One region of the Dactylosporangium sp. NPDC005572 genome, then DNA from elsewhere that is predicted to be linked to it. Evidence: riboswitches for the same ligand, from Rfam matches in the RefSeq annotation. Region 1 holds a riboswitch; each other region holds the start of a gene.
What was found. Region 1 has a riboswitch for cobalamin ahead of cobN (cobaltochelatase subunit CobN). Riboswitches for the same ligand answer to the same signal wherever they lie in the genome.
Positions count from the first base shown of each region.

Region 2: another riboswitch for cobalamin. It lies ahead of ABZS66_RS54100 (ribonucleoside-diphosphate reductase subunit alpha); the one in region 1 lies ahead of cobN (cobaltochelatase subunit CobN).
Region 3: another riboswitch for cobalamin. It lies ahead of ABZS66_RS20465 (VWA domain-containing protein); the one in region 1 lies ahead of cobN (cobaltochelatase subunit CobN).

Region 1 covers NZ_JBEXCY010000070.1:2,255-7,543, forward strand. The annotation lists gene ABZS66_RS29240 (precorrin-2 C(20)-methyltransferase) at 1-1,144, opposite strand, end outside; gene ABZS66_RS29245 (precorrin-8X methylmutase) at 1,141-1,761, opposite strand; gene ABZS66_RS29250 (precorrin-3B synthase) at 1,758-2,822, opposite strand; cobalamin riboswitch at 2,859-3,046, shown strand; gene cobN (cobaltochelatase subunit CobN) at 3,085-5,289, shown strand, end outside.
Region 2 covers NZ_JBEXCY010000252.1:2,236-7,524, forward strand. The annotation lists gene ABZS66_RS54085 (alcohol dehydrogenase catalytic domain-containing protein) at 1-706, shown strand, start outside; gene ABZS66_RS54090 (SDR family oxidoreductase) at 703-1,425, shown strand; gene ABZS66_RS54095 (CoA transferase) at 1,422-2,780, opposite strand; cobalamin riboswitch at 2,847-3,058, shown strand; gene ABZS66_RS54100 (ribonucleoside-diphosphate reductase subunit alpha) at 3,176-5,289, shown strand, end outside.
Region 3 covers NZ_JBEXCY010000038.1:15,502-20,790, reverse strand. The annotation lists gene ABZS66_RS20485 (response regulator transcription factor) at 1-152, shown strand, start outside; gene ABZS66_RS20480 (phosphodiesterase) at 157-921, shown strand; gene ABZS66_RS20475 (hypothetical protein) at 1,034-1,477, shown strand; gene ABZS66_RS20470 (hypothetical protein) at 1,629-2,690, shown strand; cobalamin riboswitch at 3,344-3,471, shown strand; gene ABZS66_RS20465 (VWA domain-containing protein) at 3,526-5,289, shown strand, end outside.

The DNA.
Region 1 (5,289 bases):
CGAGCGGCGCGCCGACCCGGCTCGCCACCGCCTGGGCCGCGGTCAGGCCGGGCAGCACCCGCACCGGCACGTCCTTCCAGCGGGGCTCGGCGGCGACCTCCAGCACCGCGGCGGCCATCGCGAACACGCCCGGGTCGCCCGACGACACCACCGCGACCCGGCGGCCGGAGTGGGCCAGGGCCAGGGCGAACTCGGCCCGCTCGGCCTCGACCCGGTTGTCGGAGGCGTGCCGGCGCTGGCGCGGGTTGGCCGGGACGCGGTCGAGGTAGGGGCCGTAGCCGACCAGGTCGTCGGCCGCCTCGACGGCGGCGAGGGCCTCGGGCGTGAGCCAGTCCCGGCCGGCGGGGCCGAGCCCCACGACGACCACGTCGCCGATGGGCGGCGAGACCGAAGCTTCGGAAATGTCCGGAACCGGGGAGGCGGTGTGCAGGCGGCTCGGTACCAGGGCCAGGGAGAAATAGGGGACCGTCGACGGATCGACATCGGCCAGTGGTGATATCCGCTCGCGTGACGTGGTCGCGCGCTCGACGTACCAGGCCTCGGAGAGCCGCCCGGACTCCGACAGCGCGTCGCGGACCGCCGGGAACGTGCGGCCCAGCTTCATCACCGCCGCCGAGTCGGTCGCGGCCAGCCGGGCCGCCAGCTCCGCCGCCGGGAGCGTGCCGGGGAGGACGGTGAGCACCTCGTCGCGCTCGACCAGCGGGCGGCCGAGCACCGCCGCCGCGCCCGAGATCGACGTCACCCCCGGGACGACCTCGGTCGGGTACCGGTGGGCGAGCCGCTTGTGCATGTGCATGTACGAGCCGTAGAAGAGCGGGTCGCCCTCGCACAGGATGACCACGTCGCGGCCGGCGTCGAGGTGTGCGGCGAGCCGGGCGGCCCAGGCGTCGTAGTGCTCCTCGATCGTCCCGCGGTAGTCGTCGGTCTGCTCAGTCGTCACCGGGTAGACCAGGGCCTCCTCGATCTGGTCGGCCCGCAGCAACGATGCCGCGATCGAGCGGGCGATGCTGCGGCCGTGCCGGGCGCTGTGGTACGCCACGACCGGGGCCGCCGCGACCAGCCGCGCCGCCTTGACCGTCATCAGCTCGGGGTCGCCCGGGCCGAGGCCGACGCCGTACAGCCGCCCACTGTCCACTGTGGTCATTCCTTCTCGTCCGCGATCGCGTTGACGGCGGCCGCCGCCATCGCGCTGCCGCCGCGCCGGCCGTGCACCACCAGGAAGTCGAGGCCCGACCCGGCGAGCGCGACCTTCGACTCGGCGGCGCCGATGAAGCCGACCGGGATGCCGAGCACGGCCGCCGGCCGCGGCGCGCCCGCGGCGACGAGCTCCAGGAGGCGGAACAGCGCGGTCGGCGCGTTGCCGATCGCGACCACCGCGCCGCCGAGCCGGTCGCCCCACAGCTCGAGCGCGGCGGCGCTGCGGGTGGTGCCGAGCTGCGCGGCGAGCGACGGTACCCGCGGGTCGCGCAGGGTGCACACGACGTCGTTGGCGCGGGGGAGCCGGGCCCGGGTCACGCCGGCGGCGACCATCTCGGCGTCGCACAGGATCGGCGCGCCGTCGCGCAGCGCCTGCCGGGCCCGGGCCACGACGCCGGGCGAGCAGGCGACGTCGCGCGGCAGGTCGACCATGCCGCAGGCGTGGATCATGCGGACGGTCACCTGCGCGACGCCGGGCTCCAGGGAGGACAGGTCGGCCTCGGCGCGGATGGTGGCGAACGACCGCCGGTAGATCTCGGCCCCGTCGCGGATGTAGTCGCTCACGGCGCCACCCGCCGGTACCCCGAACCCGTCGCGATCATCTCCACGTGCCTTCCCTTCGGCGCACCGCAGCGCCGCTCGCAACCCACCCAGTGCACCGGCAGCGGCTCCGGCGCATCCGACACCGCAAAGCGGGCGTCGGCCCGGACGTCGGCCAGTGCCTTGGTGCAGCCGGGCCGGCCGGCGCAGGCCGTGACGCCGATCCACGGCGACGCCGGGTCGCTGGAGAGCCCGGCGGCGGCCAGGCGCTCAGCTTCCGCCATCGGCAGCCGGTGTACCGCCAGAGTCCGCCACGGCGTGACAATGATCTCTTCGGCGACGTCCGCCAGGACCGCCGACTGCTCCGGCGTCAACAACCCGAGCGGCACGACGACGACGGCCCCCGCCGGAAGGGGGCCGACCGGAGTGGGTCGCGGCGGCAGCTCCAGCGATCGACCGACGTCGGTCCCGAGCCGCGCGGCGACCCGCGCCGGCCCGTCGGCCAGCTCACCCAGCCGCCACGCCTGCGAGCCCTGCGCCGCCCGCTCGTCCAGAAACGCCTGGCAGGCCTGGATCAGCAGGTCAGCACCCCCGTGCAGCGACGTCGGGCAGCCAGCGAGCAGCAGCCGGTCGCCGAGCAGCCCGACGTCCCCGCCGAGCCCCGTCACGTCCCCGCGCCCGTCGTCGACCGTCACCAGGAACCGCCCCGGCAGATCGACCAACGTCGACGACGAGCACAGCAGCGCGTCAAAGGCCGCCACCACCGGCCGCACCGCGGGACTCAGCGGCGAGGCGATGATGTTGCGCACCCGCTCGTGGGCCTCCGACGGCAGCAGCCCGGCCTCGTGCAGCCGCCGCGCCAGCACCGCCGGCGCGCCTGGCCGCAGCGCCCTGACCTGGATGTTCCCCCGCGAGGTCAGCTCCAGCACCGGGTCGCCAAGATCGATCGCAGCCGATCGCAGCACGCGCAGCTGGGCGGCCGTCAGCAGCCCGCCCGGCAGCCGGACGCGGGCCAGGCCGCCGTCGGCCGCGGGGTGCACCTGCACGGCGCCCGGGCAGCGGTCGGGAGCGTCGCGTCCGTGCACGGGCCGGATACTACCTGCGCTTGACGGGGGCGAGCCGCGTCGAGGAGAGTTGGCGGTGCTGTAACGGCGACGTGTGGAGGAAGCCGGTGGAAGTCCGGCGCGGTCCCGCCACTGTGACCGGGGAGCGAGCCTCCACCAGACGGCCACCGGGCACCAGCCCGGGAAGGCCGGGGGTGAGCGCCGATCCGGGAGCCAGGAGACTCTCCGCCGCCGGACCCATCCCGACACACTTGGGGCGCGGACCCCGAGGGAGGACCCCGGCGTGATCCTGCTGCTGTCCACGTCCGACACCGACCTGCTCAGCGCGCGGGCCAGCGGCGCCGCCTACCGGCTGGCCAACCCGTCCCGCACCGCCGTCGACGACCTGCCCGGCCTGCTCGACGGGGCCGATCTCGTGGTCGTGCGCATCCTCGGCGGCTACCGCGACTGGGAGGACGGCCTCGACGCGCTGCTGGCGACCGGCACGCCGGTCGTGGTCCTGGGCGGCGAGCAGGCCCCCGACGCCGAGCTGATGCGCCACTCGACGGTGCCCGCCGGCCTGGCCGCGGAGGCCCACGCCTACCTGGCCCACGGCGGCGCCGCCAACCTGGCCGAGCTGCACCGGTTCCTCAGCGACACGGTCCTGCTCGACGGCAACGGCTTCCTGCCCCCGGTCGAGACGCCCGCCTGGGGGGTCGTCGACCGCCCCGGCACGGAAGGCCCCACCGTCGGGGTCATCTACTACCGGGCCCACCACGTCGCCGGGAACACCGCGTTCGTCGGCGCGCTGTGCGACGCGATCGAGGCCGAGGGCGGCCGCGCCCTGCCCGTGTTCGCGTCCTCGCTGCGCACCGCCCCCGCCGAGCTGCTGGAGACGCTCGCCCAGGCCGACGCCCTCGTCGTCACCGTGCTCGCCGCCGGCGGCACCCGCCCGGCCGAGGCGCAGGCGGGCGGCGCCGACGAGGCGTGGGACGTCGGCGCCCTGGCCGCGCTCGACGTGCCGATCCTGCAGGGCCTGTGCCTCACCGGCAGCCGCGACACCTGGGACGGCAGCGACGACGGGATGTCCCCGCTCGACACCGCCACCCAGGTCGCGATCCCCGAGTTCGACGGCCGCATCATCACGGTCCCGTTCTCGTTCAAGGAGATCGACGCCGACGGCCTCACGGTGTACGTCGCCGATCCCGAACGCGCATCGAGGGTCGCCGGCATCGCCGTCGCGCACGCCCGCCTGCGCCACGTGCCGGCGAGCGGGAAGCGCGTCGTGATCATGCTCAGCGCGTACCCGACGAAGCACGCGCGGATCGGCAACGCGGTCGGCCTGGACACGCCCGCGAGCGTGGTGCGGCTGCTCGCCGAGCTGCGGCTGCAGGGGTACGACATCGGCCGGGGATTCCCGGAGAACGGCGACGCGCTGATGCACGCGCTCATCGCCGCCGGCGGCCAGGACGTCAACTGGCTGACCGAGGAGCAGCTGCAGGGCAACCCGATCCGCATCTCCGCGGCGAGCTACCGCGCCTGGTTCGCGACGCTGCCCGCCGCGCTGCGCGAGGAGATGGAGCGGCACTGGGGGCCGGCGCCGGGGGAGCTGTTCGTCGACCGCTCGCGCGACCCCGACGGCGAGATCGTCCTGGCCGCGCTGCGCGAGGGCAACGTCGTGGTGATGGTGCAGCCGCCGCGCGGGTTCGGCGAGAATCCGGTCGCCATCTACCACGACCCCGACCTCCCGCCGAGCCACCACTACCTGGCCGCGTACCGCTGGCTCGCCGACGAGTTCCGGGCCCACGCCGTCGTGCACGTCGGCAAGCACGGCAACCTGGAGTGGCTGCCCGGCAAGACCGTCGGCCTGTCCGCCGCCTGCGGTGCCGACGCGGCGCTGGGCAACCTGCCGCTGATCTACCCGTTCCTGGTCAACGACCCCGGCGAGGGCACCCAGGCCAAGCGGCGCGCCCACGCGACCCTGGTCGACCACCTCATCCCGCCGATGGCCCGGGCCGACACCTACGGCGACATCGCCCGCCTGGAGCAGCTGCTCGACGAGCACGCCACGATCGCCGCGCTCGACCCGGCGAAGCTGCCGGCGATCCGGGCCCAGATCTGGACCCTGATCCAGGCCGCCCGGCTCGACCACGACCTGGGCCTCGACGACCGGCCGCACGACGCCGGGTTCGACGACTTCCTGCTGCACGTCGACGGCTGGCTGTGCGAGGTCAAGGACGTGCAGATCCGCGACGGCCTGCACGTGCTGGGCGTGGCGCCGGCGGGCGAGGCGCGGGTCGACCTGGTCCTCGCCATGCTGCGGGCCCGGCAGATGTGGGGCGGCCAGGTGGCGGCCCTGCCCGGCCTGCGCGAGGCCCTCGGCATGTCGGAGTCCTCGACCGACCGCAGCTCGACCGACGACTTCGAGGCGCGGGCCCGGGAGCTGGTCTCGGCGATGGAGTCCCGCGACTGGGACCCGGCCGCCGCATCCGACGTTTCGGACCTTCCG
Region 2 (5,289 bases), on a different contig from region 1:
CTGCCGGCGCGGGCGCACGAACATCTGCGACCGCCGCAGCATCCTCGGCATCCACCGGGCGGGTGGCTTCGCCGAGTACGTGGCCGTGCCGCGGGCCAACGTCCACCCGCTGCCGGCCGGCGTGTCGCCGCAGCGTGGCGCGTTCGTCGAACCCCTCGCCAACGCCGTGCACGCCGCGAACCTGGTCGCCGACCGGCTCGCCCCGGACGCCCGGGTCGGCGTGATCGGCGCCGGCATGCTCGGCACCGCGGTCCTGCTGGTGCTGCGCAGCCTCGGCCTGACCGGCGTCCACGTCGCCGACCTGGTCGAGCCGCGCCTCGCGACCGCGGTCCAGGCCGGCGCCGAGCACACTGGGCAGCGGCTGACCGGCACCTTCGACGTCATCCTGGACACCGTGGGCACGGCCGGCACCCGGGCCGACTCCGTCGGCCTGCTGCACCCGGGCGGCGCCGCGGTCTGGCTCGGCCTGCACGCCGCGGAGTCCGATGTGGACTGCCGGGCGATGATCCGGGCGGAGAAGGCGGTGCTGGGCAGCTTCTGCTACACCGACGCCGAGTTCGCGGCGGCCGTGCCGCTCGTCGCCGGCCTCGACGAGGACTGGCTGGAGCTGCGGGACCTCGCCGACGGCGTCGCGGTGTTCGACGAGCTGATGCGCGGCCCGGCAGCGCGCATCAAGACCATGCTGGTGCCCGGGGGGATTCGATGAGCCGCACGGTGGTGGTGTCGGGCGGCGGCACCGGCATCGGCCGGGCGGTCGCCGCGACGTTCGCCGGCCGCGGCGACCGCGTGGTCCTGGTCGGCCGGCGGGAGCCGACGCTGCGGGCCGCGGCGGAGGCCCTCGGGGCGACCCCGGTCGCCGCCGACCTGAGCACCGCCGACGGTTGCGCGCGGGTGGCCGACGCGGTGGACCGGGTGGACGTGATCGTGGCCGGCGCCGGGGGCACCAGCGCCGCGGTACCGACCGAACTGGACGCGATCGCCCGGGAATGGCGGGCCGACTTCGACCAGAACGTGCTGACCGCCGTGCTGCTGGTGGCCGCGCTGCGGCCGAAGCTCGCACTCGCCGAGCACGGCCGGGTCGTCGGCATCGGCTCCATCGGCGCCCAGCTGGGCAGCGGCTACAGCGGCTCGTACGGCGCGGCGAAGGCGGCCCTGCACGCGTGGATCTTCTGGCTCGCCGCGGAGCTCGGCCCGACCGGGGCCACCGCCAACCTGGTACTGCCCGGCTACGTGCCGGCCACCGAGTTCTTCGGCGACCGGATGAACCCCGAGTTCCACCGGGCCAGGGTCGAGCGCACCCTGGTCGGGCGGGCCGGCGCCCCTGACGACGTCGCGGCCACGGTCGCCTTCCTGGCCTCCCCGGAGGCCTCGTTCGTCACGGGGCAGCTGGTGGGCGTCAACGGCGGAACGGTCCTGGGGCGTTAGCGCCAGGCGGCGCGGGACTGCCCGTACGCCGGCGGCAGGTGGGGCCAGCTCAGTGGCCGGCCGTCGAGTCGTCCGGGCGGGCCGATGCCGCTCCACCCGTTGCCGAGGGCCACCCGGTGGGCGTCCGGCTGCGGCTCGCCGCCGGTGTCCCGGCGGGTGGCGTCGACGCCCTGGTCGAGCAGCCATCGCGCGGTCCGGGTGAGTGACACCGACACGTGCGCGCCTTCGCCGGTCCGCGCGCGACGGGCCAGCGCGGTCAGGACGCCGGCCGCGAGGAGGTAGCCGGAGGCGTGGTCGAGCAGCTGGCACGGCAGCGCGCCGGGGCGGGTGCCGTCGGCGGTGGCGGCCCAGCCGATGCCCGTGGCGATCTGGACGAGGCTGTCGAAGCCGCGGCGCCGGCCCCACTCGCCGGCGGTTCCCCACGCCGACAGCGTGGCGACGACGGTGCCCGGATGCCGCTCGGCGATCTGGTCCGGGTCGAGGCCCAGGCGGCGCAGCGCGCCCGGCCGGTAGCCGGTCACGACCACGTCGGCCTCGGCGACCAGCCGGTGCAGGGTGTCCCCGCCCTGCGGGGTGCCCGCGTCCAGCAGGGTGCTCGCCTTGCCGATGACGCCGTCGACGGCGTGCAACGGCAGTTCCGGGCGGTTCGGGTCGTCGACGCGCAGCACGTCGGCGCCGAGGGCGCCCAGCATCCGGGTGCCGACCGGCCCGGCGATGACCCTGGTCAGGTCCAGCACCCGCAGGTGCGACGCCGGCAGCGGACCGGGCGGCGGCAGCGGTGCCCCGGCGCCGCCCGGCTCGACGGAGACCAGCGCGGCGGCGTCGGCAGGCCACTGATCCCGGGTGCGCGCGGCGACGGCCAGCCCACCGGCTGCGTACACCGAGCGCTCCACCTCCACCGCCGCCCGGTTGGCGAGCACGCCGGCCAGCCGGGGCTGCACCTCGCCGTCCGGGCCGTCGTCGACCCCGAGCGCCGCCAGCAGCGCCGCGCGGTGCCACGGATAGTTCGCATGGGTGCGCACCCAGCCGTCCGCCGCCGGCCACAGCCGCGACAACGGCGCGAAACCGTCGATGCCCCGCCCCGCCGGATCGCGCAGCAGCACCTCGCTGCGCACCGCCGCCGCCACGTGGGCGGTGTCGAGGACGACCTCGGGCCGCCGGCCGCCGCGCGCCCGGGCCAGCTCCGCGGCCGCGGCAAGACAGGCGGACACGGACGCCACGGCGCACTCCGCGACCGCGAGCGGCGAGGCCAGCCCGGCCGGCCGGGGGTCGCCCACGATCTGTGGACCCTCGGCCCCCGTCAGGCCGAGCTCTGTCAGGCCCAGCTCCGTCAGCACATCCCGCTGCGCGTTCACACGTCGATTGTGCCGTGACACGCCCGGGCCACATGTGGTGTTTCGCTTTCCCGATGGTTCCCATATATGGTGTTGCCCGCAGCTGGTTCGGCCGGCCCCTCGCGGGGCGGTCGTGGCAACAGGGAACCCGGTGGGAATCCGGGACTGCCCCGCAGCGGTGAGTGGGAACGAAAGCCGTCAACGAAGCACTGGACCCCACAGTCTGGGAAGCGACGGCCGGTAGGCGACCTCGGTCATGCCCGCGAGTCCGAAGACCTGCCAGCGCACCGCGGACCAGAAGGGGTCCGCGGTGGTCGGAGGCCGCGCGGGACGGCCGACGCCAGGATCCGGGGTCACCCGGTGGCGTCCCCCTGCGCGCGTGTCCGGCCGTCCGGAGCGTGGACGAGGGGGACACGATGACGCAGATGCGCGTGCGCAAGCGCAGCGGCGACCTGGAGCCGGTCGACGTCGGCCGGATCGTCGCGGCGGTCGAGCGGTGGGCCGGCGACCTGGACGAGGTCGACCCGCTGCGGGTGGCGACGAGGACGATCAGCGGCCTCTACGACGGGGCGAGCACGGCCGAGCTGGACAAGCTGTCCATCCAGACCGCGGCCGAGCTGATCGGGGAGGAGCCGCAGTACTCCCGGCTCGCCGCGCGGCTGCTCGCCGCGTACGTCGACCAGGAGGTGCGCGGCCAGGGCGTCGCGAGCTTCAGCCAGTCGATCCGGTACGGCCACCAGCAGGGGCTCATCGGCGACGCGACGGCCGCGTTCGTGGCGGCCAACGCCGGTGAGCTCGACGCCGCCGTGGACGCCGGCGGTGACCTGCGGTTCGAGTACTTCGGCCTGCGGACGGTCGCCGACCGGTACCTGCTGCGCCACCCGCACACGCGACTGGTGGTGGAGACGCCGCAGTACTGGCTGCTGCGGGTGGCGTGCGGGTTGTCGCAGACGCCCGGGGAGGCGGCCGGCTTCTACCGGCTGATGTCCTCGCTCGCCTACCTGCCCAGCTCGCCGACGCTGTTCAACTCGGGCACCCGGCACACCCAGATGTCGTCGTGCTTCCTGGTCGACTCGCCGAAGGACGAGCTGGACTCGATCTACGAGCGATACCACCAGGTGGCGAAGCTGTCGAAGTTCTCCGGCGGGATCGGCATCTCGTGGTCGCGGGTGCGCGGCCGTGGCGCGCTCATCCGCGGCACGAACGGCCGCTCGAACGGGATCGTTCCCTTCCTCAAGACGCTCGACGCCGGCGTCGCCGCGGTCAACCAGGGCGGCCGGCGCAAGGGCGCGGCCTGCGTGTACCTCGAGCCGTGGCACCCGGACGTCGAGGAGTTCCTGGAGCTGCGCGACAACACCGGCGAGGAGTCCCGCCGTACCCACAACCTCAACCTCGCCAACTGGCTGCCGGACGAGTTCATGTGCCGTGTCGAGGCCGACGGGGACTGGTCCCTGATCGACCCGTCCGACGCCCCTGCGCTGCCGGATCTGTTCGGCGAGGCGTTCGACGAGGCGTACCGGGCGGCCGAGAAGCACGCGGTGCGCACGGTCAAGGCCCGCGAGCTGTACGGCAGGATGATGCGCACCCTCGCGCAGACCGGCAACGGCTGGATGACCTTCAAGGACCGCGCCAACGCGCTGTCGAACCAGACCGGCGCGCCCGGCAACACCGTCCACCTGTCGAACCTGTGCACCGAGATCCTCGAGGTGAACAGCGACGACGAGACCGCGGTGTGCAACCTCGGCTCGGTCAACCTCGGCGCGCACGTCACCGCGGACGGCGTCGACTGGGAGCGGCTGCGGGCGACGGTCCGCACCGCCGTGGTGTTCCTCGACCGGGTCATCGACATCAACTACTACCCGTCGGCGCAGGCCGCGGCGTCGAACCCGCGCTGGCGCCCGGTCGGCCTCGGCCTGATGGGCCTGCAGGACGCGTTCTTCACCCTGCGGCTGCCGTTCGACTCCGCCGCGGCGCGGGCGCTGTCGACGCGGGTCCAGGAGGAGATCTTCCTGACCGCGCTGGAGACCTCGGCCGACCTGGCCGAGCGGTTCGGCCCGCACCCGGCGTTCGCCGAGACCCGCGCGGCCGGCGGTGTGCTGCATCCGGACCTGTGGGGTGCCTCCACGGATGGTGCGCGCTGGGCGGCGCTGCGCGCGCGGATCGGGGAGACCGGCCTGCGCAACTCGCTGCTGATCGCGATCGCGCCCACGGCGACGATCGCCTCGATCGCCGGCTGCTACGAGTGCATCGAGCCGCAGGTGTCCAACCTGTTCAAGCGCGAGACGATGTCGGGGGAGTTCCTGCAGGTCAACACGTACCTGGTCGGGGAGCTCAAGGCGCGCGGGCTGTGGACCGCGGCCGTCCGGGACCGGATCAAGCGGGCCGAGGGCTCGGTGCAGGCGATCGCCGAACTGCCGGTCGACGTGCGTGAGCTGTACCGGACCGCGTGGGAGCTGCCGCAGCGGGCACTCATCGACCTCGCCGCCGCCCGCGCGCCCTACATCGACCAGTCCCAGTCGCTGAACCTGTT
Region 3 (5,289 bases), on a different contig from region 1:
CGGCCGGCCGCTCCAACGCCCAGATCGCCCAGGCGCTGTTCCTGTCGCAGAAGACCGTCCGCAACAACGTGTCCAACGTCTTCGCCAAGCTGCAGGTCGCCGACCGGGCCGAGGCGATCGTCCGGGCCCGGGAGGCCGGTTTGGGACGATGAGCGCATGCCGCTCATCGCGCACCTCAGCGATCCCCACATTACGACCGGCCCGCTCTCCGCGGCCCCTGCGGAGGGCCTGTACGCGGCCCTGACCAGGGTGCTCGCCCTCGAACCGCGGCCCGACTGCGTCGTGATCACCGGCGACCTCGCCGACCGCGGCCGGCTTGAGGAGTACGCGGTGCTCCGGCGGCTCCTCGACGGCTTCCCGCTGCCCGTGCACCTCGTCACCGGCAACCACGACGCCCGGGAGCCGCTGCTCAGGACGCTGCGGCTGACGACCACGACCTACGCCGCCGACCACCCGGGCTTCTCGGTCGTGGCCCTCGACTCCCTCGACCCCGGCCTGGCCGACGGCGGCCGGCTCGGCGACGAGCAGCTCGCCTGGCTCGACGGCGTGCTCGCCGAGCGGGCCGGCACGCCCGTGTTCGTCGCCCTGCACCACCCGCCGATCCGGGTCGGCATCCCCGGCATGGACGAGATCCGCCTGGTCGACGGCCCGCGGCTGGCCGCCGTGGTGGCGCGGCACCCGCAGGTCACGCGGGTCCTCGCCGGGCACCTGCACCGCCCGGTGACCGCCGGCTTCGCCGGGACCACGCTGACGGTGGCGCCCAGCACCTACCGTCAGGTCGAGCTCGGCATGCGCGCGGGCCGCCCGGTCGGCTTCGTCGCCGAGCCGGCCGCGTTCCTGCTGCACTGGCTGGACGGCGCGGACTGCGTCACGCACACCGTCCCCACCAGTCACACAGCGGCACCGGTCATTGCGTACTAACGGGGGATAGCGGGCTGGCACGTTTCCGGGATTTTGGGGGGTCCGGGCACCCGTACCTTTAGTTGCAACAGCGCACCACCCCAACATGACACACCCGAGAGGAACCACCCCCATGAGCGAGTACGGCGAGATCGAGCACGCCGAGAGCAGCGCGGGCCTGGCCGAGGCCCACGTCGAGTCCGGCGGCGAGCAGGACTACCAGTCGCAGTACGGCATCCTCGCGCAGGAGCACGAGAGCTTCGAGCACGAGGAATTCGAGAACATCAAGCACATCGAGTACACCGACGCGGCCGGTAACCACTACGAGGTCACCGAGTACACCCGCTACGAGCACACCGAGTACGAGTCGGAGAGCACCTACGGCGCCTACGGCTCCGAGGGCGGCGACTCGGGCTTCGGCGCGGCGGAGGGCACGGAGAGCCTGGGCCAGGTGCACGGTGCCGCGGCGATCGGCGGCGCGGGCACGGAGCTGCACGGGCTGACCGAGCGCTTCGAGAACTTCCTCACCAGCGCCGGCTTCCTCAACGACAACGACATCTCGGACTCCAGCGCCTGATCACCCGCACTCGGGTGTTGTGGCGATGCGCTCACGGCGCCGGTCGGCTCACGCCGACCGGCGCCGCCGCGCTTTGTGGCGGCTTTGTCAAGGCCTTTTACGTCGGAAATGAGCGGCGTGCGAGCGCCGCGGTGACGGAGACTGCAATCCCATGAGCGTCGACGACTGGCACTACCTGCCGACCCGTACCCGAGCCGGAGCGCTGCAACGCGGCCTCGGCCGGGGCGCGTTCCGGGCCAGGTTCGACCCCGCGGCCCCCGACCTGGTGTACGCCTGCGTCCGCCGCGACCACCGCTGGTTCGCTCCGTTCGACGAGCGCGGCGTGTACCTCGCCCGGCTCGTCCGCGACCTGGCCCTGCCGGTGGGCCCGCTCGTCGCCGAGCTGTACACCGCCGACGAGGACGTCGACCACGTGCTGGCCGTCCTCACGGCCCTCGGCCGGTCCGGCGCCGACGAGGCCATCGAGTGCCTCCGCCGGTACGTCGGCATCGGCCCGCACTGGATCGACGTCCTGCAGTCGATCGCCCGCGACTGGCCCGCGAACTGGTGGGACGACCTGCTCCCGGTCGCCGCCGACCGGCTGCGCATGAGCGGCGTCCCCGACGCGTTCCTGCCCGGCGCCCTGCCGTGGCGCGACTGGACCGGCTGCCTCGAGCTGCCGATGGCCCTACCGTCCGTGACCCTCCCGCACGACCCCTGCGAGCCCGCCGGTCCCGATGCCGTGCCCGCCGCGCGCCGCTGGGTGGCCGAGGCGGACTCCGAGCGGTACTGGCGCGGCCTCACCGTCCTCGCCGACCACGGCGACGAGTCCGACGCCCCCGCCCTGCTCGCCGGCCTGGGCTGGCTCGACCGCCGCCCGGACGACCTCTGCGGCTACGACCGCCTGCTCGCCGGCCTGGTCCGCATCGGCGGCGACCCGGCCCACGCGGCGCTGCCGACGATCCGCCGCCTGTGGTTCAGCCCGCACTCCTACGAGCGCGCCAGCTACCTGAAGGCCCGCCTGGCCCTGGAGCCGGCCGCCTGCGACGGCGCCCTGGCCGAGGGGCTGTGGGACTGCGAGAGCGGCGTCCGCCTGCTGTCGGTGCGGCACGTGACCGCCGACGCGCGGACCAGGAGACGCCTGGAGTACCTGCGCGACGACCCGATCGAGGAGCCCGAGGTCAGCGCTGCCGCGGCCGAACGCCTGCTCCTGGAGGACGCGGCGGCGGCCTGAGGCGTACTGTCGCCCGCTTGACACCTGCCCACAAGTGAGCGCCAAGTGGCTGCCAAGACCGGGCCCGCATGCTGTGTTCAGCACCGAGCAAGACCCGAAGGGACTCCGGTCCCCGCACCACCTACCTCGACGGCATCGCGCCTCGATCTATATATAGAGCACCACCTTTCGCTGAGCCCGGCGGGCGGCGTTCCTCCCTCATGCCGCCCGCCCACTCACCGCCCGGCCCCAGCGCCGGGCCTTTCCATGTCTGCCCGCGCCGGTGTCTGCCAGCGCCGCGCCAGCCCGCGCCCGCGCCCGGCCGTCCGAAACGCCGATCAAGGCGGACCGCCTCATGATCCATGGCGTGATCTGGCTGTCATGACAGCCAAAAGGCTCCATCGATCATGAGCCCGTTCTGGGCGGGTGGTGTTCCGGGCTTCACTGGCGTCGATCTTGCGGTTGTGGCGGGCGAGAATCACCCCGAAACGGGGCAAGACTGGCGGCACGAGTGCAAGATCGACGCCAGTTGGGGTGGAGCGGAGCGGGGGACGGGCGGCGGCAGTGTGCGGGCGGCGAGAACTCCGGGCGAGGGCGGCGCGGGGGTGGGGTCGGAACGGTCACGTTGACGGGTTTGGGGGGTGTGGGACACGATGGCCTGCGAGCGGTATGCGGAGGAACCCGGTGTGAGGCCGGGACGGTCCCGCCACTGTGACCGGGGAGGCGTCCTCCAGCGCACGGGCCACGATCCACGCGGGTCGGAAGGCCGGGGGGCGGCGGCGATCCGGAAGTCAGGAGACTCCGGCCGCTCGTTGCCAACGCCATGGCGGGCGAGGACCCGCCGAAGGGATGTGTCGTGACCCCACCGTATCCGTTCTCGGCCGTCGTCGGCCTGGCCGATCTGCGCCTCGCGCTGCTGCTCACGGCCGTTTCGCCGGCGATCGGCGGGGTGCTCGTGCGCGGCGAGAAGGGTACCGCCAAGTCCACCGTCGTCCGGGGGCTCGCGAGCCTGCTGCCGGAGGTCGCCGTGGTCGGCGGGTGCCGGTTCGCCTGCGACCCGGCCGCACCCGACGCCGAGTGCCCCGATGGGCCGCACGACCCCGGCGCGCCCCGGGCCGCGCGCCGCGCCAGGCTCGTCGAGCTGCCCGTCGGGGCCACCGAGGACCGGGTCGTCGGCACCCTCGACCTCCAGCGGGCCCTCGCCGACGGGGTCAAGGCCTACGAGCCGGGGCTGCTCGCCGCCGCGCACCGCGGGGTGCTGTACGTCGACGAGGTCAACCTGCTGCCCGACCACCTCGTCGACCTGCTCCTCGACGCCGCCGCCATGGGCCGCGCCCACGTCGAGCGCGACGGCGTGTCGGTCAAGCACGCCGCGCGGTTCCTGCTCGTCGGCACCATGAACCCCGAGGAGGGCGAGCCCCGCCCGCAGCTCGTCGACCGGTTCGGGCTGGTCGTCGGGGTCACCGCGCCGCAGGAGGCCGCGCCCCGCGCCGAGGTGGTCCGCCGCCGGCTCGCGTACGAGGCCGATCCGGGATCGTTCGCCACCCGCTTCGAGGAGGAGGACGCGCGGCTCGCCGGCCGGATCGCCGCCGCCCGTGCGCGGCTCGGCGGGGTCCGGCTGCCGGACCGGGAGCTGGACCGGATCGCGCGGATCTGCCTGGCGTACCGCGTGGACGGCCTGCGGGCCGACATCGTGGTCGCGCGCACCGCGGTCGCCCTGGCCGCCTGGTCGGGCCGCGACGCCGTCACCAAGGCCGACGTCCGCGACGCGGCGCGCCTGGCGCTGCCGCACCGCCGCCGGCGGGACCCCCTGGACCCGCCGGGCACCGACCTGGAGAAGCTGGAAGAGGTCCTGGCGCAGGAGGCCGGCGACGACCCGGACGACGAGCCGGACGACGACCCGGACGAGGACCCCGGTGGCGGCCCCGACGGCGACGACGGCCCCGATAGTGGCCCGACGGAGACGCCGGTCGATGACGAGGCGCCGAGCGACGTCGATGGCGGCGGCGCGGTGACCGGCGCGGGCCCGGACCGGCAGCCGCCGGCCCAGCCGCCCGCCGGGACCGAGGCATCCTGGGATGACCAATCCCGGGATGACGGCCGATCCTGGGACGAGGAACAGACCGCCGGAGACGCCGTCGGCGCGCCCCAGGCGGTCGCGTTCGCCGGCGCCCCCTACCGGCCCAAGCTGCTCTCGATCGCCGGAAAGGCCAACCGCCAGGCCGGGTCGCACGCGGGGCGGCGGTCGCCGGCGTACTCGCGGCACGGACGGATCGTCCGGTCCCGCCGGCCCCTCGGCGGCAAGCTCACCAGCCTCCACGTTCCCGACACGATCCGGGCGGCGGCGCTGCGCGGCGAACAGCGGTACACCGTGAAGACCGAGGACCTCCGCGAAGCCGTCAAGGTCGGGCGGGAGGCCAACCTCGTCCTCTTCGTCGTGGACGCCTCCGGGTCGATGGCGGCGCGGCAGCGGATGGGCGTCGTGAAGACGGCGGTGCTGTCGCTGCTGCGCGACGCGTACCAGCGCCGCGACAAGGTGGGCCTGATCACGTTCCGCGGCCGGGGCGCGACGACCGTGCTCGAGCCGACCGCCAGCCACGAGGTCGGCGTGCTCCGCCTC